DNA from 3 places in the Rhodobacter sp. CZR27 genome. Region 3 is predicted to be linked to each of the others. Evidence: riboswitches for the same ligand, from Rfam matches in the RefSeq annotation. Region 3 holds a riboswitch; each other region holds the start of a gene.
The links. Region 3 has a riboswitch for cobalamin ahead of CK951_RS13020 (hypothetical protein). Riboswitches for the same ligand answer to the same signal wherever they lie in the genome.
Positions count from the first base shown of each region.

Region 1 (7,389 bases), on a different replicon from region 3:
CGCGACGGTGGTGCTGATCGACCGCGCCGAGGAGCGGCTGCGCGCGCTCTGCGCCGAGATCGGCCCGCGCGCCCTTCCGCTGGTGGTCGATCTGCTCGACGGGCCGCAGGTCTCGGGGATGCTGCCGCGGATCCTTGAGCTGGCGGGCTCGCTCGACATCTTCCACGCCAATGCCGGCGCCTATATCGGCGGGCCGGTGGCCGAGGGCGACCCGGATGCCTGGGACCGGATGCTGAACCTGAACATCAACGCGGCCTTCCGCTCGGTCCACGCCGTCCTGCCCTACATGATCGAGCGCAAGACCGGCGACATCCTGTTCACCAGCTCGGTCGCCGGTGTCGTCCCGGTGGTGTGGGAGCCGATCTACACAGCCTCGAAGTTCGCGGTTCAGGCCTTCGTCCACTCGACCCGCCGGCAGGTCGCGCCGCACGGGGTGCGCGTCGGCTCGGTCCTGCCCGGCCCGGTGGTGACCGCGCTCCTCGACGACTGGCCGAAGGCCAAGATGGAGGAGGCGCTGGCCAACGGCTCGCTCATGCAGCCGAAGGAGGTGGCCGAGGCGGTGCTCTTCATGCTGTCGCGCCCGCGCGGCGTGGTGGTCCGCGACCTCGTCATCCTGCCCAACAGCGTCGATCTTTGACGCGCCGCCCTTTCGCGGAGGTATTCCATGACCCCTGAGACTTCCCGACCGGCCGCCGCAGCGGACCGGGTTCTCCTCGGCATCGACGTCGGCACGGGCAGTGCGCGCGCGGGCCTCTTCGACCTCACGGGCCGGATGGTCGCCTCGGCGAAATGCGACATCGGCCTTTGGCGCGAGGCCGGCCACATCGTCGAGCAGTCCGGCAACGAGATCTGGCGCGCCGTCTGCACCGCCACCCGCGCCGCGCTGGCCGAGGCCGGCCTTGCGCCCGAGGCGGTGGCAGGCGTCGGCTTCGACGCCACCTGCTCGCTGGTGGTCGTGGGTGAAGGCGGGGCGCCCCTGCCCGTCGGTCCCAGCGAGGACGCCGAGCGCAACATCATCGTCTGGATGGATCACCGCGCCGTCGATCAGGCCGAGCGGATCAATGCGATGGGCCATCCGGTGCTGCGCTATGTCGGCGGGCGCATCTCGCCCGAGATGGAGACGCCGAAACTTCTGTGGTTGCGTGAACATCGGCCTGCAATCTTCGATGCGGCATGGCAATTCTTCGACCTGGCCGATTACCTTGGCTGGCGGGCGACGGGGGATCTGGCGCGCTCGACCTGCACCGTTACCTGCAAGTGGACGTATCTTGCGCATGAACGCCGCTGGGATCCGGACTATTTCCGGCAGGTGGGTCTGGGCGTGCTGGCCGACGAGGAGTTCTCGCGCATCGGAGCGCGTGTGGTGGAGCCGGGAACGCCGCTCGGCACCGGGCTCACGCCGCAGGCCGCGGCGGACCTGGGTCTTGTCACCGGCACGCCGGTCGGCGCGGGGCTGATCGACGCCCATGCCGGCGGCATCGGAACGGTGGGCGCCGAGGGCACGCCCGAGCGCGACCTCGCCTATGTCTTCGGCACCTCCTCCTGCACGATGACCACGACGCGCGAGCCGGTGTTCGTTCCCGGCGTCTGGGGCCCCTACCAGTCGGCCATGGTCCCCGGCATGTGGCTGAACGAGGGCGGCCAGTCCGCCGCGGGCGCCGCTATCGAGCAACTGCTGTCGTTCCATCCCGCCGCGGCAGAGGCTGCGCGGGCGGCAAGGGCGGCCGGCCAGCCGTTGCCGGTCTTCCTCGCGACGCAGGCGGCGGAGGGGCTCGAGTCGCTCTCGCATGTCGTCACCCGCGCAGCAGGGCTGCACGTCGTGCCCGAGTTCCTCGGCAACCGCGCGCCCTTCGCGGATCCCCACGCCCGCGCCGTGATCGCGGGCCTCGGGATGGAGCGGGACCTGGAAAGCCTCGTCGCGCTCTACGTGGCGGGGATCTGCGGCATCGCACATGGCCTGCGCCAGATCCTCGAGACGCAGGAGAAGGCAGGCGCCGGCATCGAGCGCATCGCGATCAGCGGCGGGGCGGGACAGCTTGACGTTGTGCGCCAGCTGATCGCCGACGTGACCGGAAAGCCAGTGGTCGCGAGCGCCGAGGCCGAACCGGTGCTGCTCGGCTCGGCGATCCTTGGTGCGGTGGCCGCCGGGCTGGCACCCGACATGAGGGTCGCCATGCAGCGCATGTCGCGGACGGCTCAGGTCTACGAGCCGGTCGGCGGCGAGCTTGCGGCCCTGCACGACCGCCGGCATGCGGCCTTTCTGGCGCTTCAGGCCGCGGCGCGGGCGGCCCGGGACTAGGCTCGCGGGCGGCGCCTCAGCCGCCCATCGCCTCGCCTTCGGGCCAGGGACCGTCGAGCGGCGCGATCCGGTAGACCACGTCCTTGCGCAGGAACGGCCCCGCCGCCTGCACCCGCGAGAAGGCGGGAATCGGGATCAGGCGCAGGCCGCCCTCGGGCATCGGCAGACCCGATCCGAGCAGGCGGTAGATGCCGAGGTCGATCAGGTCCAGTCGCAGCGAATCCTGCCCGGGCAGGAACAGCACGAGATGCAGTTCGCGCTCGGCCGTGGGCGCGATGGTGATCGTCATCCGGTCCATCGGCAGCGTCGCGGGCGCATCGGCGGCCAGACAGACCTGCGCGCGGTAGCGGGCCAGGCCCTCGGCCAGATAGGCGGCCAGCCGGAGGGCCACGGTCTGGGCCGGTGGCACCTCATCCTCGGTCAGCCAATGCGCGGGCGGCGGGGGCACCATCGGATGCGGGGGCTGCGGCCTCCCACCTCCGGGCATCCCGGGCCGGGGGTGCAGGTCTGTCACGGCCTCACTCTGCATCACGAACCCTCGTCACTCTGGCAGCCGGGCGCATGGCGGGATCGCCCGCCCGGACTATAGCCCCTCAGAGATCGCTGTTGCAGGGGGTGGCGCCAAGATCTTCGGGCATTTCGCCGCAGGCGATGCAGGAAGGCGGCAGGCTTTGCCCATCAATTCGGCGCCCGGTCCGCGCGACCGGCCAAGCCGCGGTCAGCCGCGCAACGTCAGCGGATTGCCTTCGCCGGTCCGATCTGATCTGCCTTTCTTCCGCCGGGTGCCGCCGAGAGGCGGAGAATCGGGAAGCCGGTGTAATTCCGGCGCGGGCCCGCCGCTGTGACGGGGATGCCGCAGGCACCATGCCACCGGGCAACCGGGAAGGCGCTTGTGGGCAGGTGAACCGAAGCCAGAAGACCGGCCCGGCGAAGAAGTTCCTGCCGCGTGGACGGCGGCGGGATCGTCATGCGAAAGGCCCGGACATCATGCCGCCCTCTTCTTCCGACCCCACCGCCGGGGTTCAACCCCTTCCCGCCCGCCGCTTCGGCGATGCCGAGCGGCAGGCGCTCTACGACATCATCGCCGAGCGCCGCGACGTGCGCGACGAGTTCCTGCCCGATCCGATCGATCCTGCGATGTTGCGCCGGGTGCTCGAGGCCGCGCATCTCGCGCCCTCGGTCGGCTTCATGCAGCCCTGGAACTTCATCCTGATCCGCGATGCCGAGCGTCGCGCGGCCGTGCACGCGGCCTTCCTGCGCGCCAATGCCGAGGCCGCGGAACTTTTCCCCACCGAAAAGCGCGACACCTACCGGTCGCTGAAGCTGGAGGGGATCCGCAAGGCGCCGCTGAACATCGTCGTCACCTGCGACCGCGACCGCTGCGGCCCGGTGGTGCTGGGCCGGACGCACAACGCCGAGATGGATCTCTATTCCACGGTCTGCGCGGTGCAGAACCTGTGGCTGGCCGCCCGCGCCGAAGGCCTCGGCGTCGGCTGGGTCAGCATCTACCGCGAGGAGGAGTTGCGCAGCCTGCTGAACATCCCCGAGCGGGTGCGCATCGTGGCCTATCTCTGCATCGGCCATGTGGACCGCTTCTACACCGCGCCCGAGCTTGCGCTGAAGGGGTGGCGCCAGCGGCTCGATCTGGACGCGCTGCTGATGGACGAAGGCTGGGACGACGCGAAGGCCGGCAGCCTCGGCTGACGGCCGCGACCGGAGCGGGCGGGCGCCGCCCGCTCCGGTTGGCTGCGCGCTTCCTCCCGGTCACTCCGGCGCGGCCCCGGGCAACCAGCCGCGGCGGAGCAGCGCGACGATCGGGGCGGGCGTGAGAACATCGACCTCCGGCGGCACGGGCGACCTGCGGCGCGTGTAGCCGTCGAAGGACCAGTCGAACAGGCTGTCGTTCCAGACGAGCACCGGCCTGCCTGCGGCTGCGAAGATCGTGCCCTCGGGAAGCTCCCCCGGCCGGGCCGCGAAGGTGATCTTGACCCCGTTCCGGCCGATCCGTGCCTGATGGAGTTGGCGGTCGATGGTCTGCGGCAGCGACCGGCCCGGTTCGGCGTCGCCATGAACGGCACACCAGGCCGCGCAGAAGTCCCGGTAGCGGTCGCGCCGGCACTCGCCGCAGGGACGGTGGCCAGCGGCAAATGCCGTGGCCTCGTCGAGAAAGAACAGCTGTGTGTAGGCCCCGGGCGCCATGACCTGTTGCTTGCGGCCGCGGAAGTCGAGGCGGCAGGTCACCCAGCTCCGGTGGGCGTGGGTGCGCCGGATGCCTCCGGTCGGGTCGTGCAGGATGCCGCGGTTCCCCATGAGGCTGCCGCGAGCGGCCACCGCCTGCAGCCCGCCGAAGGGATCGACCCGGTTCTGCCGATGCATGCCGCCCTCCGCATCCCGCCCTCGCCAGTCAACCGCAGCGGCCCCGGGCGATCAAGACCCGGCGCCGGAGCCGCGTGGTGGTTCGCGCGAAAAGCCAATGCCTGCACGGCGTTCAGGTCGTGCCGCTTGCCTTGAGGGGGATGCGTCTCTAGGCTGGTCCGATGATCACGCAAAAGATGAAATACGCGCTGAAGGCGCTGATGGTGCTGGCCGAGGAGCGAGCCGGCGAGCGCCGCCCCCTGCGGATCGAGGATATCGCTGCAAGATCCGGCACGCCCAAGCGCTTTCTCGAGCACATCCTGCTCGACATCCGCAATGCGGGCTTCATCGCCAGCATGCGGGGCCGGGCGGGCGGCTACATGCTGATCAAGGATCCTGCCAGAATTCCGCTGAGCGATCTGCTGCGCATGATCGACGGACCGATCGCCCCGTTGCCCTGCCTCTCGCGCCGGTCCTACCAGCCCTGCGACGATTGCAAGGACGAGGCTTCGTGCCGGATCCGCAAGCTTTTCGCCGAGGTGTTCTGGTCCTACCTCGTGCTGATCGACTCGCTGACGCTTGCGGATCTGGTCGGCACACCGGCTGCGGCGGAGCAGTTGCTCTCGGCCCCCACTTCCGCCGCTTCCAGCGCCAGCCCCGAGTGAGCGCAGGCTGCCGCTCACGCTAAGCGCCGTCTGCTTGCCGGCTCAGTCGGCGCGCCGTCGATGGCCAGTCCCAGCCCTGCGACACCGGGCGGAACTGGCATGAGCGGGATGCTCCTCCCCGCTTCCGGTTCCCATGGAACCTGAAGAACGGTCGGCAACAGGCTGTATCGCCATCATTAACATGGGGTCCACCCCGCTTCTTCTGCCGTTGTGTGATCCGCTTCTCCTGACCAAGGGCCCGACGTAGACCTTCTCCGTTGCTTGCACCGATTACAGCCGCCGCGGGCATTGCGCCGACCGCGCTGCAGTTCGGAAAGCCCGCCGAGATCCGCGCCCGCCCCAGAACCGAGTTCGTCCGAAAGTTCATCACCTCATGATCGGCGCATGAACGCCTGACCGGGCAAGGCTGAGCCGCGGATGGGAAAAAATCGCGGCGGCCGGGGAACTCCCGGCCGCCGGACGCTGTTGCCCAGCGGTGCCCGCGAAACGGCTGGCACGGGACCACCGCCGCCGGCACGAGCGGACAGGGCCGGGGCGAATTCACCCAGCCCCAGCCTGCGTATTGCCACGCGAACTCTCACAGCGAGAAGATGCCGAGGGCAATGCCTTCCCGTTTCAGGAAAATCACCCCGCCATCCCCTAAAGCTATCTCTGGTTGTTTGACAGCAACCGGAGGTTTTGTTTAGCTTGGACGAAATAATTCTTCTCACACGTGCCACTTGGGGCGAGGCCGAGCCGCTTTCGCCTCGGGACAGGATTTGAGCAATGGATCGAACCGTACCGCTTTGGCTTGTGCTGTTTCTGGTTCTCGTGTGGCTTCTTCTCACGGTGGCATTCGGCTGGGCGGTGAAGGCCACCGTCTACGGCAGCGACAGCGCGGGTGCGGCGGGGCGGGCCGCCGTCGCCATCGCCTCGTTTCCGACGACGACCAAGGATGTGCTGCTCCAACTCGCCAGCCAGGCGCGGGGCGAATATGAGGACGAGGCGCTCGGCCTGCCGCGCGATCCGGGCATCGACACCACCGGTTTCGTGCCCATCGACTCCGGCCCCGATCTCGACATCCCCGGCCTACTGGTCCGCGCCGACCACGACCGGATGGTGCCCGGCCGGCGGCTGATCGCGGGCGCCTTCGAGATCAACGGCGAGATCCGCAACGCGGCGCTCCTGCTCTCGCCCGACCTGAAGGTCGAGCGCAGCTGGATGCTGGACGAGATCGCCGTGGGCGGACAGGAGCCGCGCGAGACCGCGCGCAAGTTCGTCCACGGGGTCGAGATCCTGCGCGACGGCTCGCTGATCTTCACCTTCGACGGCAGCATCTCGCTGCAGCGCTTCGACGCCTGCGGCGGACGGCTCTGGACGACGCCGGGGAACTTCCACCATTCGGTCGCGCAGCACGAGGAGGCGGGCACCGTCTGGACCTTCAGCGACTGGACCGTGCTGGCCGAGGTCTCGGTCGAGGACGGCCGCGTGCTGCGCCAGATCGCGGTCGAGGACATCATCGCACGCAACCCGATGATCGACATCCTCGGGCTTCGGATCTACGACGAGAACGATCCGGATCAGAACCAGCGGAACGTCACGGGCGAGTGGCTTTACGATCCGTTTCACTTCAACGATGCCGAGCCGCTGCCGGCCGCACTGGCCGCGGCCTTCCCGGGCTTCGAGGCCGGCGACCTGCTCATCAGCGCCCGATCGCTCAACCTGGTCTTCGTGCTCGACCCCGACACGCTGCAGATCAAGTGGTGGCGGGTGGGCGCGACGCAGCGCCAGCACGATCCCGACTGGCTGCCGGATGGCACGATCAGCGTGCTGGACAACCGCATGAGCCGCGATGCCAGCGCCATCAAGCGCATCGACCCCGTGACCTATGACGCGACCGTCAAGCTGGACGGGCAGAAGATGAACTTCTTCACCCGCATCCGGGGGAAGCACCAGACGCTGGAGAACGGCGGCACCGTCGTCTCGAGCACCCAGCAGGGCCGCGCCTTTGAAACGGATGCCGAAGGCCACCCCGTCCTCGAGGTTCTCAACCACAAGCCCGGCGACGAGAGCCTGTTCTACGTCATCTCC
Region 1 covers NZ_CP023549.1:80,768-88,156, forward strand. Annotated here, with positions in the region: gene CK951_RS16560 (SDR family oxidoreductase) at 1-637, shown strand, start outside; gene CK951_RS16565 (FGGY-family carbohydrate kinase) at 665-2,299, shown strand; gene CK951_RS16570 (hypothetical protein) at 2,316-2,828, opposite strand; cobalamin riboswitch at 3,063-3,242, shown strand; gene bluB (5,6-dimethylbenzimidazole synthase) at 3,287-4,003, shown strand; gene CK951_RS16580 (hypothetical protein) at 4,064-4,675, opposite strand; gene CK951_RS16585 (Rrf2 family transcriptional regulator) at 4,837-5,319, shown strand; gene CK951_RS16590 (arylsulfotransferase family protein) at 6,085-7,389, shown strand, end outside.
Region 1: linked by a shared signal. The riboswitch ahead of bluB (5,6-dimethylbenzimidazole synthase) and the one ahead of CK951_RS13020 (hypothetical protein) in region 3 are both predicted to bind cobalamin.

Region 2 (7,389 bases), 1.5 Mb from region 3:
ACAGGGCGGTGGCGATGCGGGCGCGATAGCCGGCAAGGCCCATCCGCGCCAGCGCATGGGCCACCGCCTCGTGATCGCGCGGCCCGGGTCGGCGGCCGAGATGCGGCACCCGGCCGAGGGTCACCAGCGTCTCGACATCCACCGGCCAGGCGATCTCGCGCGCCTGCGGCAGGAAGGCCGCGGCCCGTGCCCGGTCACGCGGCGGCAGCGCGGCAAGACTGCTCTGCCCGGAATGCGGCAGCAGCCCAATCGCCGCCCGCAGAAGCGTGGTCTTGCCGGCACCGTTCGGCCCGATCAGGCCGACGAACTCGCCCGGCTCCACCCGGAGCGTCACATGATCGACCACCGGGCATTCGCCCCGCAGCACGGTCAGGTCGGTCAGCGCAAGCAGGCTCATGCCTCGAGCCTCCGCATCCGCCAGATCAGGTGCAGGAAGAAGGGAGAGCCGACGATCGCCGTCAGCACCCCGAGCTTCAGGTCGCGGTCCGGCGCGATCACCCGCACCGCGATGTCGGCGGCCAGCAGCATCGCGGCCCCCCCCAGCGCCGAAGCGAGCAACAGGCGCGAGGGCCGCGCGCCGACCAGCGGCCGCAGGATGTGCGGCACCACGAGGCCCACGAAGCCGACGGTTCCCGCCACGGCGACGGCCGCGCCCACCGACATCGCCGTGCCGAGGATCAGCACCAGCCGGAGACGGCTCATCCGAACGCCCAGCGCCTCGGCCGCATCCTCGCCCAGCGTCAGCGCGTCAAGGCCGCGGCCCAGCGTCAGCAGAAGCGCCATGCCGGCGATGACGAAGGGCGCGGCCAGCGCGACATGGGTCATCGACCGGTCGGCCAGAGAGCCCATCATCCAGAACACGATCTCCATCGCGGCGAAGGGGTTGGGCGACAGGTTCAGGACCAGCGCCACCCCCGCCGCCGCCAGCGCCGAGATCGCGACGCCGGCAAGGATCAGCGCCAGCGCCCCGCCGCGGGGCCCCGCAAGCCCGAGGATCAGCAGCACCGAAAGCCCCGCCCCCGCCAGCGCGGCCACCGGCAGCGCCAGCGTGAACGCAGCAGCAAGCCCGGTCTGCAACGCGATCACCGCCCCGAGTGCTGCCGATGAAGAAACGCCGACAAGTCCCGGCTCCGCCAGCGGATTTCGCAGATAGCCCTGCATCGCGGCGCCCGACAGCCCGAGGACCGCGCCAACCATCAGCCCCAGCAGCGCCCGCGGCAGACGGATCTCGCGCATCACCAGAACCACCGCCTCGCCCTGCCCGGTGACAAGCGCCGAGAGCGAATCCGCAAGGCCGAGCGCCGCCGGCCCCACCAGCAGCGATGCCGCGAAGAGCAGCACCACGAGCCCTGAAAGGGCTACGAGAAGCACGGGATATCTCACCGTGCGCCATCCAGCATGGTCAGGCGCAGGGCCGCCAGCGCCTCGCGCGCCTCGGCCATGCCGCGCACCGCGCGCAGCACATGGGGCGTGCCGCAGATCCAGTCTGCATCCGTCACCTCGGCAGAGCCGGCCCGGTCCTGGACGGCCTTCAGCGCCGGATGGACAAGGATCTCCTCGGCCCGCGAGGCGCCGGGATAGGGCGTCGAGGTCACGATCACCTCAGGCTGCGCCATCACCAGCCGCTCGAGCGGCAGGTTGCCGCCGCCATCCAGGCCAAGCTCGGCCGCGATGTTGGAGAACCCCGTGTGCCGCAGGACCGAGTCGGCCAGCGTGCCCGAGCCGGTGGTGTAGCCCGAAGGATAATACATCGCGGCGCGCGCCGGCGGCGCCTCGATCCTCAGCCGGTCGAGGCCGGCCTCGAACTCGGCGGCCAGTTCCTCGGCCTCGGCCTCGCGGCCGAGCGCCCGGCCCACTATGCGCAGGTGGCCCGCCACGTCGTCGAGCGTCGTCGCCGGCGGCAGCTCGATTACCTCGACGCCGAGCCGGCGCAGCAGATCGACACTGGCCCGCGCGGTGAAGGTGCCGGCCAGCACGAGATCCGGCCGCATCAGGAACACCTGCTCGGCCTGACCCATGTTGGCGGGATAGGCCCGGGCCTCCTCGACCATGGCCGAGGTCTGCGGCTCTGAGGCGAGATGCGAGACCGAGACCAGCTGGCCGGGCGCCGCCAGCATCATCGCCAGCTGGTCGGTGCAGAGGTTGACGGACACGACCCGCCGCGGCGCCTCGGCCACGGCGGCTGAGGCAACCATCGACAGGGCCGAGACTACCGCGAGAACGGCCTTAAAAGCTCTTTCGCAAGCCGACATAGAACGCCCTGCCCGATGTGCCGAAGCCCTTGACTACCTGATAGTCCTCGTCGAGCAGGTTGTCAGCCCGCAGGTAGACCTGCGCGTCCTGCCCGAGATCAAACTCGACCGTCGCCTCGACGGTCTCGTAGTCGGGCATGGCGATCAGGCTGTTCGCGCGCTCATCGTATAGATTGCGAACGGCGTGGAGCGCAATGCCGGCATCAAGCCGGTCCGTCAAGTCAGCATCCAGACCAAGCCGCAGATCGGTTTCCGGAACGCGCGGAAGTGCCTCGCCGTCCGGATCGCTGGTACGGGTATAGGTCACTACCCCACTCAGTTGCAGACGATCATTCAGCGGAACCGAACCCGACAGCGCAATCCCTGAGGAGCGCGAGGTGCCGTCGGCGGTTTGATATTCGCCGGTATAGGCTGGAAAGGTGGTGAGCGTAACGAACTTGATCAGATCCTCGACTTGCTGGTGGAACAGCGTAGCCTTGACCTCGGCGCCGTTGCCGAAGGTCTTCTCCAGACCGAGATCCACAGACCTGCTACGCTCTGGTCCGAGGTCCTCGTTTCCATATTGCGTGGAGTAGAGCTGATAGAGCGAGGGCGCCACGAAGCCGGACCCGGCCGAGGCGCGCAGCAGCAACGTATCATCCAGGCGCCAGGCAGCGGCGAGGCGGGCGGTGGTGTGGCCGCCAAAGTCGGAATAGTCGTCGTGGCGCGCGGCCAGCGTGACATCCAGTGCCGGCGTCAGTGCCAGCGTCGCCTCTCCGAACAGGCCGTCTATCTCACGTTCCCCGCTGTCCGTGCCTGGCAGGGTCCACTGGTCTGAGGTGGCACTGAAGAGATCCTCGCGCGCATGTGTGGCGCCGAACCCCAGCGTCAAACTGTCGGTCGGCAGATAGCTCGCGCGGTAGTCCATCACCGTACGCGTCCCGTCATAGGACCATTCGTAGGGGGAGGGATCGGGACCGAAGAAGTTGCGTTCCGTGCCTTCCGTCGTCCGTTCGTTCTCGAACCGGTAGATCGAGAGGGTTTGTGTCAGCTGGTCACCGGTCAGTGTGGCGAAGATCCGCCCACCGCGGGTGTGCAGCAGGGAATGATCGTCGTCGGGGGTGACGCCATCATGGAAATCGCCATCGACTTCGCAACACTCATCGATCTGCGAGTCGGCGTGCTGATAGAAGCCCGAAGCCCCGACGCTCAACACGTCGGTTACGTCATACGAAGCGGAAAAGGACAGCCGCTCGGAATCGAACCCGTCGTCTTCGCGGTTTCCGGCGCTGTCGTCACCGGCCGAAAAGCCTTCGCTATGTACGCGTGAAGCGGTGACCGAGACTTCATGCCGGTCGCCCCGCGACGAAAGGGTGTAGGACCCGGACAGGGTCTCATAGCTGCCCGCCTCCAGGGCGACCGATTGGGAGATGCCTTCCTGTTCAGGTCGTTTGGTCGTGACGCTGATGACACCCGCAACCGCCGTGCTGCCATACTGGGCCGATTGTGACCCACCCAGCACCTCGACCCGCGACACGTCCGCCGTGCCGAGCGTGCCGAAATCGAACTGGCTCTGTGTCTGAGCCGGGTCCGAGACGTCGATGCCATCGACGAGCACCTTGATGTAGGCGCCGGGCAGGCCGCGCAAGCGAAGCGACGCAGAAGATCCGATTGGCCCGGTGTCCGAATAAGACAGCGTAGGAAGCGTCGCAAGCGCCCGGCCCAGGGGCATCGCGCCGCTCTGCTTCAGGTCCTCGGCCGAAAGTGTCTCGACCGAGGCGCCCGTCCGCGAGGCCTCGATCGGCGCGATGTTGGCCGAGACCACGATCTCGTCCAGTGCGATGTCCTGTGCCTGCAGCGGCATGGCGGCCAGCAGCGCCAGAAGGGATACGGCTGTGGTCTTCATCTTTCCCTCTCCGTCCGGGTGGCGACCCGGAGTTCGTCCCTGGATGTCCTTGGAAAGGGATCGCCCCTCCGCCGACGGTGAAAGCGTCACCTGAAGCGGATGGCCCGCCTCCCTCGGCGCGCCCCGCGCCACGGGATGGGTGAACTCTTCGGCAGGTCTCCTGACTCACGGGTCACCGCTCGGACCGGCCTTCCCGGGATGACCCAGTGGCATGATCGGCCGTCGCTCGCCGCCTACAGTTGCGGGGGCAGCCGCGGACTTGGCCGTGTGGCCGGACCGCGTTCCCTTTTCATCCGGTCATTGCGCCGGAACCGAAGCGCCTTCTCAATAGGACAAGCATCGCCCCTGTCAAGTGGCCGCTGCAAGCTGGCTTGCCACGCGTCAATCGGCGCAGGGGCGAGAGGTCCGCGACCCGTCGCGACAACCGGAGGCCCAAAGCCGCCCCATGCGCGGCGCCCGGCGCCTGGCGGAGCAGCCGGCCACCTCGGTCGGCACGGCCGAGGGCGGGCGGCAGAGGCCGCGGGCCAAGGCGGGCGACTCGACCGTGGGTTTAGGCCCCTGGCGTGGACTGTCGCGCGAGGCGCCGCGCGCCGGGCGCGCGCCGCAACCACCCCCGGTTGCGCTGCTCAACCCAAGGTTTCGGGTATGCCGTCAAAGCCGGCCTTTTACAGTGATTTGAGGGGCAGTTCCTGTTGTCGGGCGTTTCGCTGTTATGGTATTCGATGCACAGGCACTTTCATTGAAGTATTTGGTCGGGAACGGTACATGGATCTCAGCGTCCTGAAGTCACGCAACGCCAGACTTGTAACCAGTGCAGCCCTCTCTTCCGACGATCCGGCTTCGGCACCCCCGTCGCGGTGCAGTGAGCCCGGAACGAACCTCCTCAATCCGACAATCTTTCACGAATCCTGGTGGCTTGATGCCGCGGTGCCGGGACAGTGGAGCGAGGCGACCGTCAGCGCGGGCGGCAAGCTTTTGGGACGCTTCCCTTACCTGATCTCGAAGCGCGCCTTCGGCCTGACCACCTGCGAGATGCCGGACTTCGTGCATTTCCTGGGGCCGGCGGTCGACGAGGGCAGCGGCGCCCCCTGCAACCGGGCGCTGAAGCACGCGCAGATCGTGCGCGAGCTTTACGAACAGATCCCGAGTGTCGACAACTTCTACCAGCGGATGCACCGGGGCATCACCGACGTGATGGTCTTCGCCGAGGCGGGGCTGCACACCCTGGTGAACTTCACCTTCGAGATCGCCCCCGCCCCGGAACAGCGGATCTGGAGCGAGATGCGCGACAAGACGCGCAACATCATCCGGCGCGCGCAGGAGCGCTATACTGCCTCGGACCGGATCAGCCCCGCGGAATTCGCGGCCTTCTACGAGGCCAACATCGAGAAGGCCGGTCACGACTCCTACTACGACGCCGAGGGCATCACGAGGATCTGCACCGCGGCGGTGGATCGGGGGCGTGGACGGATCCTCTGCGCCCGGGCCGCGGACGGGTCGATCTCGGCCGCGATCTTCTGTGCCTGGGATGCGACGACCTGCTACTACCTGCTCAGCACGCGCGACAGGGGGCAGGATCATGGGGCAACCGCCCTGCTGATCTGGGAGGCGATCCGTCATGCCTCCGGCATGGGGCTCATCTTCGACTTCGACGGGCTCTACACCCGCGGGAACCGGGTGTTCTTCACCGGCTTCGGCGGCGTCACCCGGCCGCGCTACGTGGTGTGCCGCAATACGCTGCCTTACCGGCTGGTGGACCGGCTCGGACGGACGCTCGGCAGATTCCGCCGCTGACCGGCCCGCAAGGGGAAGGGGGCGGCCCTTGCGGCCGCCCCGATCGCCCAGATCATTGCACCTTCACCTCGGCCGTCGGACGCGGCGTGGTTTCGGTTTCCGGCGGCAGGGCCGGGATGGTCACGGCCGGCAGCGTGCCGGTCAGGGTTTCGAGGAAGGCCACCACCTGCCCCACTTCCTGGTCTGTCATCTGCTGGCCAAGCTGGCTTTCCGCCATGACCTCGACGGCCGTCCGCAGGTCCCAGACCTTGCCGGAGTGGAAATAGGGCGCGGTCAGCGCCACGTTGCGCAGCGGCGCGGCACGGAAGACATATTCGTCATCGGCCGTTTCGGTGACCGAGAAGCGGCCCTTGTCGCCCGCCGGCAGGATGTCCGCGCCGGGTTTCTCGATCAGGCCGAACGGATAGTAGCCGTGGCCGCCCACGTTCACGCCCGAGTGGCAGGACGAGCAGCCCTTGTCGATGAAGAGCGCGAGCCCGGCCTTCGCATCCTCTTCCAATGCCGCGTCGTCGCCGTTCAGGAAGGCATCGAAGGGCGAGGGCGTGATCAGGGTGGCCTCGAAGGCCTCGATCGCCTTGGCCATGTTGTCGAAGGTCGCGGGAGCCGCCTCGTCGGGGAAGGCCGCCTTGAACCACTCGACATAGGCCGGCATCGACGCCAGCGTCAGTTCGACCTGCGCGGGGGTGTTCGCCATCTCGACCCCCGCCTGCACCGGACCCTTGGCCTGCGCCTTCAGGTCGTCCGCCCGGCCGTCCCAGAACTGCGCCTCGTTCAGCACCGCGTTGAGCACCGTGGGCGCGTTGCGCGGCCCCTTCTGCCAGCCGTGGCCGACCGAGGTCTCCATGTTGTCGTCGCCGCCGGTCGCGAGGTTGTGGCACGAGGCGCAGGAGAACACGCCCGACGCCGACAGCCGGGGATCGAAGAACAGCGCCCGGCCGAGGTCGATCTTCTCGGGCGTGATGCGGTTGTCCTTCACCGCCGGGACAGTCGAGGGCAGCGGCGCGAAGAATTCCAGCGCCTTGTCCCGAAGGGCATCGGCCTGCGCCGCGCCGGCCAGGGCCGTGCTCGCGATCAGGGCTGTGAGGGTGAGGCGCATGGTACTTCTCCTGTGCAAACGATTACGCGCATCAGGACGCTAGCCCGCGACTGCCCGAGAACCTTTGACTTAGATCAATTCTAATCTGGTAGCCGAATGCCATGTCGCCGCGGCTTGCTTGCGTCGCGCCGCGATCCCCGCCAGAAAGCCGGGAAAGGAGATCCGGGTGACGATCTACCGCCTCATCATGGCCCTGCTGCTGCCCGCGCTGGTGGCAGGCGCGCTCTGGCGCCGGCTGAGGGGGCACGGCGCCAGCCATGAGCTGGCCGAGCGGCTGGCGCTTCGCGGACGCGGCACCGCGCCCGTGATCTGGATGCACGGCGCGAGCAACGGCGAGATCGCCTCGGCCCGCTGGCTGATCG
Region 2 covers NZ_CP023548.1:1,121,520-1,128,908, reverse strand. Annotated here, with positions in the region: gene CK951_RS05695 (ABC transporter ATP-binding protein) at 1-397, opposite strand, end outside; gene CK951_RS05690 (iron ABC transporter permease) at 394-1,383, opposite strand; gene CK951_RS05685 (ABC transporter substrate-binding protein) at 1,380-2,195, opposite strand; gene CK951_RS05680 (TonB-dependent siderophore receptor) at 2,227-4,137, opposite strand; cobalamin riboswitch at 4,270-4,468, opposite strand; gene CK951_RS05675 (GNAT family N-acetyltransferase) at 5,065-5,931, shown strand; gene CK951_RS05670 (cytochrome-c peroxidase) at 5,984-7,027, opposite strand; gene CK951_RS05665 (3-deoxy-D-manno-octulosonic acid transferase) at 7,194-7,389, shown strand, end outside.
Region 2: linked by a shared signal. The riboswitch ahead of CK951_RS05680 (TonB-dependent siderophore receptor) and the one ahead of CK951_RS13020 (hypothetical protein) in region 3 are both predicted to bind cobalamin.

Region 3 (7,389 bases):
GTGCGGGAGATGCGCCGTGAACGACATCCCGGATCCGCATGACGAGTTCGGCCCGTTCGGCAAACCGTTGTTCGAGGATCCGTCCGCCCGCGCCCTGTCGCGCGTGGGCGTGGTGGACGTGGGATCGAACTCGGTCCGCATGGTCGTCTTCGACGGGGCGGCGCGCAGCCCGGCCTATTTCTTCAACGAGAAGATCATGTGCGGGCTGGGCCTCGGCCTTGCCGAGACCAACCGGCTGAATCCGCGCGGGCGCGAGCGGGCGCTGAACGCGCTGCGCCGCTTCGCGCTGCTCGCCAAGGGGATGAAGGTCTCTCCCATGACAGTCGTGGCCACGGCGGCTGTGCGCGAGGCCGAGGACGGCCCCGAGTTCCAGGCCGAGGTGCTGCGCGAGACGGGCCTGCGGCTCTGGGTGATCGACGGCGACGAGGAGGCGCGGCTTTCGGCGCAGGGCGTGCTGCTCGGCTGGCCGGATGCGAAAGGCATCGTCTGCGACATCGGCGGCAACTCGATGGAGCTGGCGCGGATCGGCGGCGGCAAGGTCGGCCAGCGCGTGACCTCGCCGCTCGGCCCGTTCCGGCTGCAGCAGGTCAAGGGCAGCCAGAAGGACCGTCAGGCCCATATCAGCCGGATCCTGCGCGAACTGAAGGAGACGATCCAGCCCGACCACGACCGGATCTATCTCGTCGGCGGGTCGTGGCGTGTGATCGCGCGCCTCGACATGGAACGGCGCGGCTATCCGCTGACGGTGCTGCACGAATACCGGATGCAGCCGCGCTCGCTGATGGAGACGCTGGACTGGATCGCCGCGGGCGATCTTGCCGCGCTGCGCGTCCGCACCGGCACCTCGCCCGAGCGGATGGAGCTGGTGCCGCTGGCCACCGAGGTGCTGCGCGAGCTGATCCGCATCTTCAAGCCGAAGGAGATCGATGTCTCGGCCTATGGCATCCGCGAGGGGCTGCTTTACGAACAGATGCCGCCGCGCCTGCGGGCCCGCGACCCGCTGATCGAGGCCGCGCGGGTGGCCGAGGCGACCTCGGCCCGGGTGCCCGGCTTCGGCAAGAAACTCTACCAGTTCCTGCTGCCGCTGTTCAGGAACGCCCCGCCCGAGCGGCAGCGGCTGATCCGCGCGGCCTGCCTGCTGCATGACACGACGTGGCGCGCCCATCCCGACTATAGGGCCGAGATGTGCTTTGACAACGCCACGCGGGCGAACCTCGGCGGGCTGGACCACCCCGGGCGGGTGTTCCTCGGGCTGGCGCTGCTGCACCGCTACAAGAACTCGCGCGCCGGTTCTCGGCTGGAACCGCTGTTCCGGCTGCTGACCGAGGATCAGATGCTCGAGGCCGAAGTGCTGGGCAAGGCGATGCGCTTCGGGTCGATGTTCAGCATCGAGGATCCCAGCGCGGCCGGCAGCCTCAAGTTCATGCCGAAGAAGAAGGTGCTGGAACTGTCCCTGACGCCCGAGGGCGCGGGACTTTATGGCGAGGTGGCACAGGCGCGCTTCAAGTCGCTCGCCAATGCGCTGCACGCGACGCCGGTGGTCCGGACAGCGACGTGATGCCGTCGGGTCGCACCGTGCCGTCCATGCCGGAACCAGAGCCCCGCCCGGGTCCGGCTCCGACGCCTCCGCTGGCCGCGCGTCGCCGGTCGTCCGGGCACCGGCGCCCCACCCGGCTTCCGATCCCTGCCCGAGAGTGCCTTCCCGAATGATCCGTCAAGCCACCGAAGCCGACGCCCCCGCCCTGCTGGCGATCTGGAATCCGATCATCCGCGACACGCTGGTGACCTTCAACTCGGCCGAGAAGACCGTGGGTGAGCTTTGCGCGATGATCGCCGAGCGTCCGGCCTTCCTCGTGGCGCAGGACGAGGGCGGTGCGCCACTGGGCTTTGCGACCTATTCCCAGTTTCGCGGCGGCATCGGATACCGCCACACGATGGAGCACACGATCATCCTCGGGCCTGCGGCACGGGGTCGCGGCGTCGGGCGCACGCTGATGGTCGCGCTCGAGGCGCATGCCCGGGCAGGCGGAGCGCACTCGCTGTTCGCGGGCGTCAGCGCGGCCAATCCCGAAGGCCGCGCCTTCCACGCGGCGCTCGGCTACGTCGAGACGGCCATCCTGCCGCAGGTGGGTTTCAAGTTCGGCCGGTGGCTCGACCTCGTCCTGATGCAGAAATTCCTCTCCTGACAGTCCCCGGCGGGGCGGCTATGCTCCGCCCATGTCGATCTGGACCCGCATCACCGCCGCCGTCTCGGCCCTTGCCTCCGGCGAGGGGCTCTGGGGCGTGCTCGACCGGCTGCGCACCCCGCCCGAGCGGTCGGTGGCCTTCACCATCGCCGTGATCGCGCTGGGGGCGAAGATGGCCAAGGCCGACGGGCAGGTCACGCGCAACGAGGTGGCGGCCTTCCGCCAGATCTTCGCCATCCCGCCGGCCGAGGAGGCGAACGCGGCCCGCGTCTTCAACCTTGCCCGTCAGGACGTGGCCGGCTTCGACGCCTATGCCCGCAAGATCAAGGCGATGTTCCGCGACGACGACCGCATCCTCGTGGACCTGCTGGAAGGGCTGTTCCACGTCTCGGTCGCCGACGGCAGGTATCACCCGCGCGAGGATCTGTTCCTCGCCGAGGTTGCCCGGATCTTCGGGCTGGGCGACCGCTGCTTCCGGGCGCTGCGCGCACGCTTCGTGCCCGACGTGCCGCGCGATCCCTATGACGTTCTGGGCGTCGAGCCCGACGCGCCGATCGAGGACATCCGTCTGGCGTGGAAGCAGGCGGTGCGTGACTGCCACCCCGACCGGATGATCGCCCGCGGCGTGCCGGAAGAGGCGGTGAAGCTTGCCGAGCGACGGCTGATCGACATCAACCGCGCCTGGGAGGAGATCAGCGCCCGGCAGGCCGCCTGATGGCCGCGCCCCTGCGCATCGCCACCTACAACGTCGAGTGGTTCAACTCGCTTTTCGACGACCGCGGCCGGCTCCTGCCCGACAACGAGCTTTCCGGCCGCTTCGAGGTCACGCGGCGCAACCAGATCGAGTCGCTCGGCATCGTGTTCAGCGCGCTCGATGCCGATGCGATCATGGTGATCGAAGCGCCGAACCAGGGCTCGCGCCGCTCGACGGTGAAGGCGCTCGAGACCTTCGCGCGCACCTTCGAGCTGAAGGCCTCGCGCGTGGCGATGGGATTTGCGAACCCGACCGAGCAGGAGATCGCGCTGCTCTACAATCCCGACCGGATCGAGGCGCGCCACGATCCGCAGGAAAGCGCCAAGGCGCCGCGGTTCGACGAGGTGTTCCGCTTCGACATCGACGTGGACGCGGCCCCCGAGGCGATCCGGTTCTCGAAGCCGCCGCTGGAGCTGGCGGTTCGCGCGGACGGCCATGCGCTGCGGCTGATCGGCGTCCACGTCAAGTCGAAGGCACCGCGCAACAGCCGCACGCCCGCCGAGACCGTCCGCATCGCGATCGAGAACCGCCGCCAGCAGCTGGCGGAATGCGTCTGGCTGCGCCGCCGGGTGGCTGCCCATCTTGCCCACGGCCAGAGCCTGATCGTGATGGGCGACTTCAACGACGGCCCCGGGCTGGACGAATACGAGCAGTTGTTCGGCCACTCGGGGATCGAGATCGTGATGGGTCTGGATGACGAGCCGAAGTCGCGCCTGCACGAGCCGCATGCCCGGATGGCGCTGACGCAGAAGGTGGGGATCTCGCCGAGTTCGGCCCGGTTCTGGCTGGCGCCGCAGCAGCAGTTCTTCGAGGCGCTGCTCGACTTCATCATGGTCTCGCCCGATCTGGCGGCCAGGAACCCGCGCTGGCGCATCTGGCACCCGCTGAACGACCCCAACTGCCTGAAGATCCCCGAGCTGCAGGAGGCCCTGCTGGCGGCGTCGGATCATTTCCCGGTCACGCTCGACATCGAGCTGTGACCCGCCGCGGGGCCTTGCGCGCCCGGCGGGAAAGGCGGATGCTGCGCGGGACGGTCCCGGGGTTTTCCCCCGGGCGAAGAGGGAATGCGGTGCGGGCTCGGCCCAACTCCGCGACTGCCCCCGCAACTGTAGGCGGCGAGCGCGCCCCATGATGCCCACTGGCCTCGGACAGGCCGGGAAGGGCGGGGCAAGCGAAGACCCGCGAGTCAGGAGACCTGCCGTCGGAAGAGCTGTGGAAACCGGGCGGGGTGTCCCGGGCGCAGGGTGCAGGCGTTCCGGTGCCTTCCCCCTTCGCCTGCCCGTCCAGAAGGCGCGGAGGGCGCAATGATCGTGACGCGGAACGGCCGGACCTACAGCTCGACGCTGTGCCGGCACCTGAACCAGCCCTGCAGGCAGGGGCTTGCCATGATGGAACATCTGGCACAATCGGTCGGACAGGCAGGCGGCGCGATCCAGCCCGGGTTCGAGATGCAGGGCTGCGTCCGGCTCGAGGGCTGCAGCCGGCCCTGCACCGCCCTGTTCCGGGTCACCTCGGCCGAGCTTCATCTGTTCTGCGATCTCGAACCCTCGGACTGGTCGCCGGATCTGCTGCGGCTGGCCGACCTGCTGACCGGGACCGGCAAGGCCGGCTGGCCCGCCCGCCCCATGGCCGAGCCCGCGGCGCTGGTCGTCGCCTCGGCCGCCGAGGCGCCGGGGCTGGCGCTGCACTGATGCCCGAGACGACCGGCGGGATCGCGACCTGCGACGCAGGCCACCGGCAGGTTCGGGTAGCGGGCCACCTGGGAGAGTTCCTGCAGGGCCGGCTCGGCCCGGCGGGGCCGCTGGCCCTGATCACCCTGCCCTGCCCGCCGCTGGCGGCCGAGGCGGTGCGACAGCCCGGCCGGCTCGCGCTGCACCAGCCGGCCGCGCGGGTGCTGTCGCTTCCCCTGCTGCGCCGGCTGCTGGTCTCGGCCGGTGCCGCGCCGACCGGGCGCTTCCGGCTGACGCTTGGGCTGCCTCCGGGCGGGGGCGCCGGGGCCTCGACCGCCGCGAGGGTCGCCGTGCTGCGGGCGGCGGGGATCGGCGATCCCGCCACCCTCGCCCGGGCCTGCCTCGCCTCCGAAGGCGCCAGCGATCCGCTGATGTTCGACCGGCCCGAGCGCCTGCTATGGGCCTCGCGCGAGGGGCGGGTGCTTGCCACGCTGCCGCCGCTGCCGCGGATGGAGATCCTCGGCGGGTTTCTCGGCCCTGCGTGCCGCACCGACCCCACCGACCTGCGCTTTCCCGACGTCTCGGACCTTGTGGAACGCTGGCCGGGCGCGGACCTTCCGACGCTGGCGGGCCTCGCCTCGGCCGCCGCCGGGCGGTGCCTCGCGCTGCGCGGCCCGGCAGACGATCCCACGGCGGCGCTTGCCCAGCGGCTGGGCGCGACGGGCTGGGCCATCGGCCATACCGGCCCGGCCCGCGCCCTGATCTTCGCGCCGGGCACCGTGCCGATCCGCGCCGAAGAGACGTTGCAGGCAGCGGGCTTTTCCCGCATCACCCGTTTCCGGATCGGCGGGCCGTCCCTCGCCTGAGGAGACCTGCAATGCGCGATCACGGCGGCAATCTGGATGCGGCGGCGGCCCGGTTCGGCGGCCGGGTGGACGACTGGCTGGACCTATCGACCGGGATCAACCGCCGCCCCTATCCGATGCCTGCCCTGCCCCCGCGCGCGCTGACCGCGCTGCCCGATGCCGCGGCCCTTGCCGGGCTCGAGTCCGCCGCGCGCGCCGCCTATCGCACGCAGGCGCCGATGCTCTCCGTCGCGGGCGCGCAGGCGGCGATCCAGCTGGTGCCGCGGCTGGCGCCGCCCGGCCTCGCCCGTGTGCTGGCACCGACCTACAACGAACATGCGGCGAGCCTGCGCGCGGCGGGTTGGCGGGTCGAGGAGGTGGGGCATGCGGAGGCCCTCGCCGGAGCCCACCTCGCCGTGGTGGTGAACCCGAACAACCCCGACGGCCGGCAGCACAGCCCCGAAACCCTGCGCGCGTTGCTGCCCCTCGTGGGTCGCCTGCTGGTCGACGAAAGCTTCGGCGATCCGGTGCCGGAGCTGTCGCTGGCGCCCGAGGCGGGTGTTCCCGGCCTGCTGGTGCTGCGTTCGTTCGGCAAGTTCTACGGGCTGGCCGGGCTGCGCCTCGGCTTCGTGCTGGGCGCGGCAGAGGACATCGGTGCGCTGGCGTCCATGGCTGGCCCCTGGTCCGTGTCCGGACCGGCCATTGCCGCCGGCACGGCGGCGCTGGCGGATCGGGCGTGGGCCGAGGCCACCACCGCCCGCCTCGCGGCAGAGACGGAGCGGCTGGACAGACTTGCGCAACGCGCGGGCTGGTCTGTGGAAGGCGGCGCGCACCTCTTCCGGCTCTACTCCACACCCGATGCGGCCCAAGCGCAGGACCGCCTCGCCCGCGCCCGGATCTGGAGCCGGATCTTCCCGTGGTCGGACCTCCTGATCCGCCTGGGCCTGCCGGGAGAGGAGCCGGAGTGGCAGCGACTGGAAGCCGCGCTCGCCTGACGTGCCGCCCTTGGCGCCCCGAGACCGCCGACGAACCGCGCGGCTCTTACGCTTCCGGAGTGCCGCCCGAGAAGTTGCGATAGAGGAACCGCCCGGAGCCCGCCGCCGCCTCGCCATCCGCCAGCGCGAAGATCCGCGCGTGCAGCGGCGACTTCGCACAGGCGGGATCCGTCGCCGCCGCATCGCCTGCCAGTGCGAAGGCTTGGCAGCGACAGCCGCCGAAGTCCTCCTCGGCATGGATGCAGCTTCGGCAGGGCTCCTGCATCCAGGCCGTGCCGCGGTAGCGGTTCAGCGCCTCGGACCGGTGCCAGATCTCGGCCAGCGGCGCGTCGCGCACCGAATCGAAGCGCAGCCCGGTGATCGTCTCGGCCGCGTGGCAGGGCAGCACCTTGCCCGAGGGCGAGATGTTGAAGAACTGCCGCCCCCAGCCACCCATGCAGGTCTTCGGCCGCACGGCGTAATAGTCCGGGATCACGTAGTCGATCGACAGGACCCCCGCGAGCCGCTCGCGCGCCTCATCGACGATCCGCGTCGCCTCGTCGAGCTGCGCGACCGAGGGCATCAGCGCGGCCCGGTTCTTCAGCGCCCAGCCGTAATACTGCACATGCGCCACCTCGAGCCGCTGCGCCCCCATCGCGACGGCCATGTCGAGGATCGCGGGCAGTTCGTCCAGGTTCTGCCGGTGCATCACCGCGTTGAGCGTGAGCGCCAGCCCCGCCTCGCGCACCCATTCCGCCGCCTGCAGCTTCTTCGCGTGGCCGCCACGGTAGCCGCCGACGCGATCCGCGAGCGCGGGCGTCGCGCCCTGCAGGCTGATCTGGACATGGGCGAGGCCCGCATCGGCCAGCTCCGCCACCTTCTCGCGCGTCAGCATCACCGCCGAGGTGATGAGGTTGGAGTAAAGCCCCACGGCTTCCGCATGGGCGACCAGCGCCACCA
Region 3 covers NZ_CP023548.1:2,666,472-2,673,860, forward strand. Annotated here, with positions in the region: gene CK951_RS13000 (Ppx/GppA family phosphatase) at 17-1,558, shown strand; gene CK951_RS13005 (GNAT family N-acetyltransferase) at 1,707-2,186, shown strand; gene CK951_RS13010 (molecular chaperone DjiA) at 2,218-2,901, shown strand; gene CK951_RS13015 (endonuclease/exonuclease/phosphatase family protein) at 2,901-3,920, shown strand; cobalamin riboswitch at 3,955-4,158, shown strand; gene CK951_RS13020 (hypothetical protein) at 4,245-4,631, shown strand; gene CK951_RS13025 (propanediol utilization protein) at 4,631-5,476, shown strand; gene cobD (threonine-phosphate decarboxylase CobD) at 5,488-6,450, shown strand; gene pqqE (pyrroloquinoline quinone biosynthesis protein PqqE) at 6,497-7,389, opposite strand, start outside.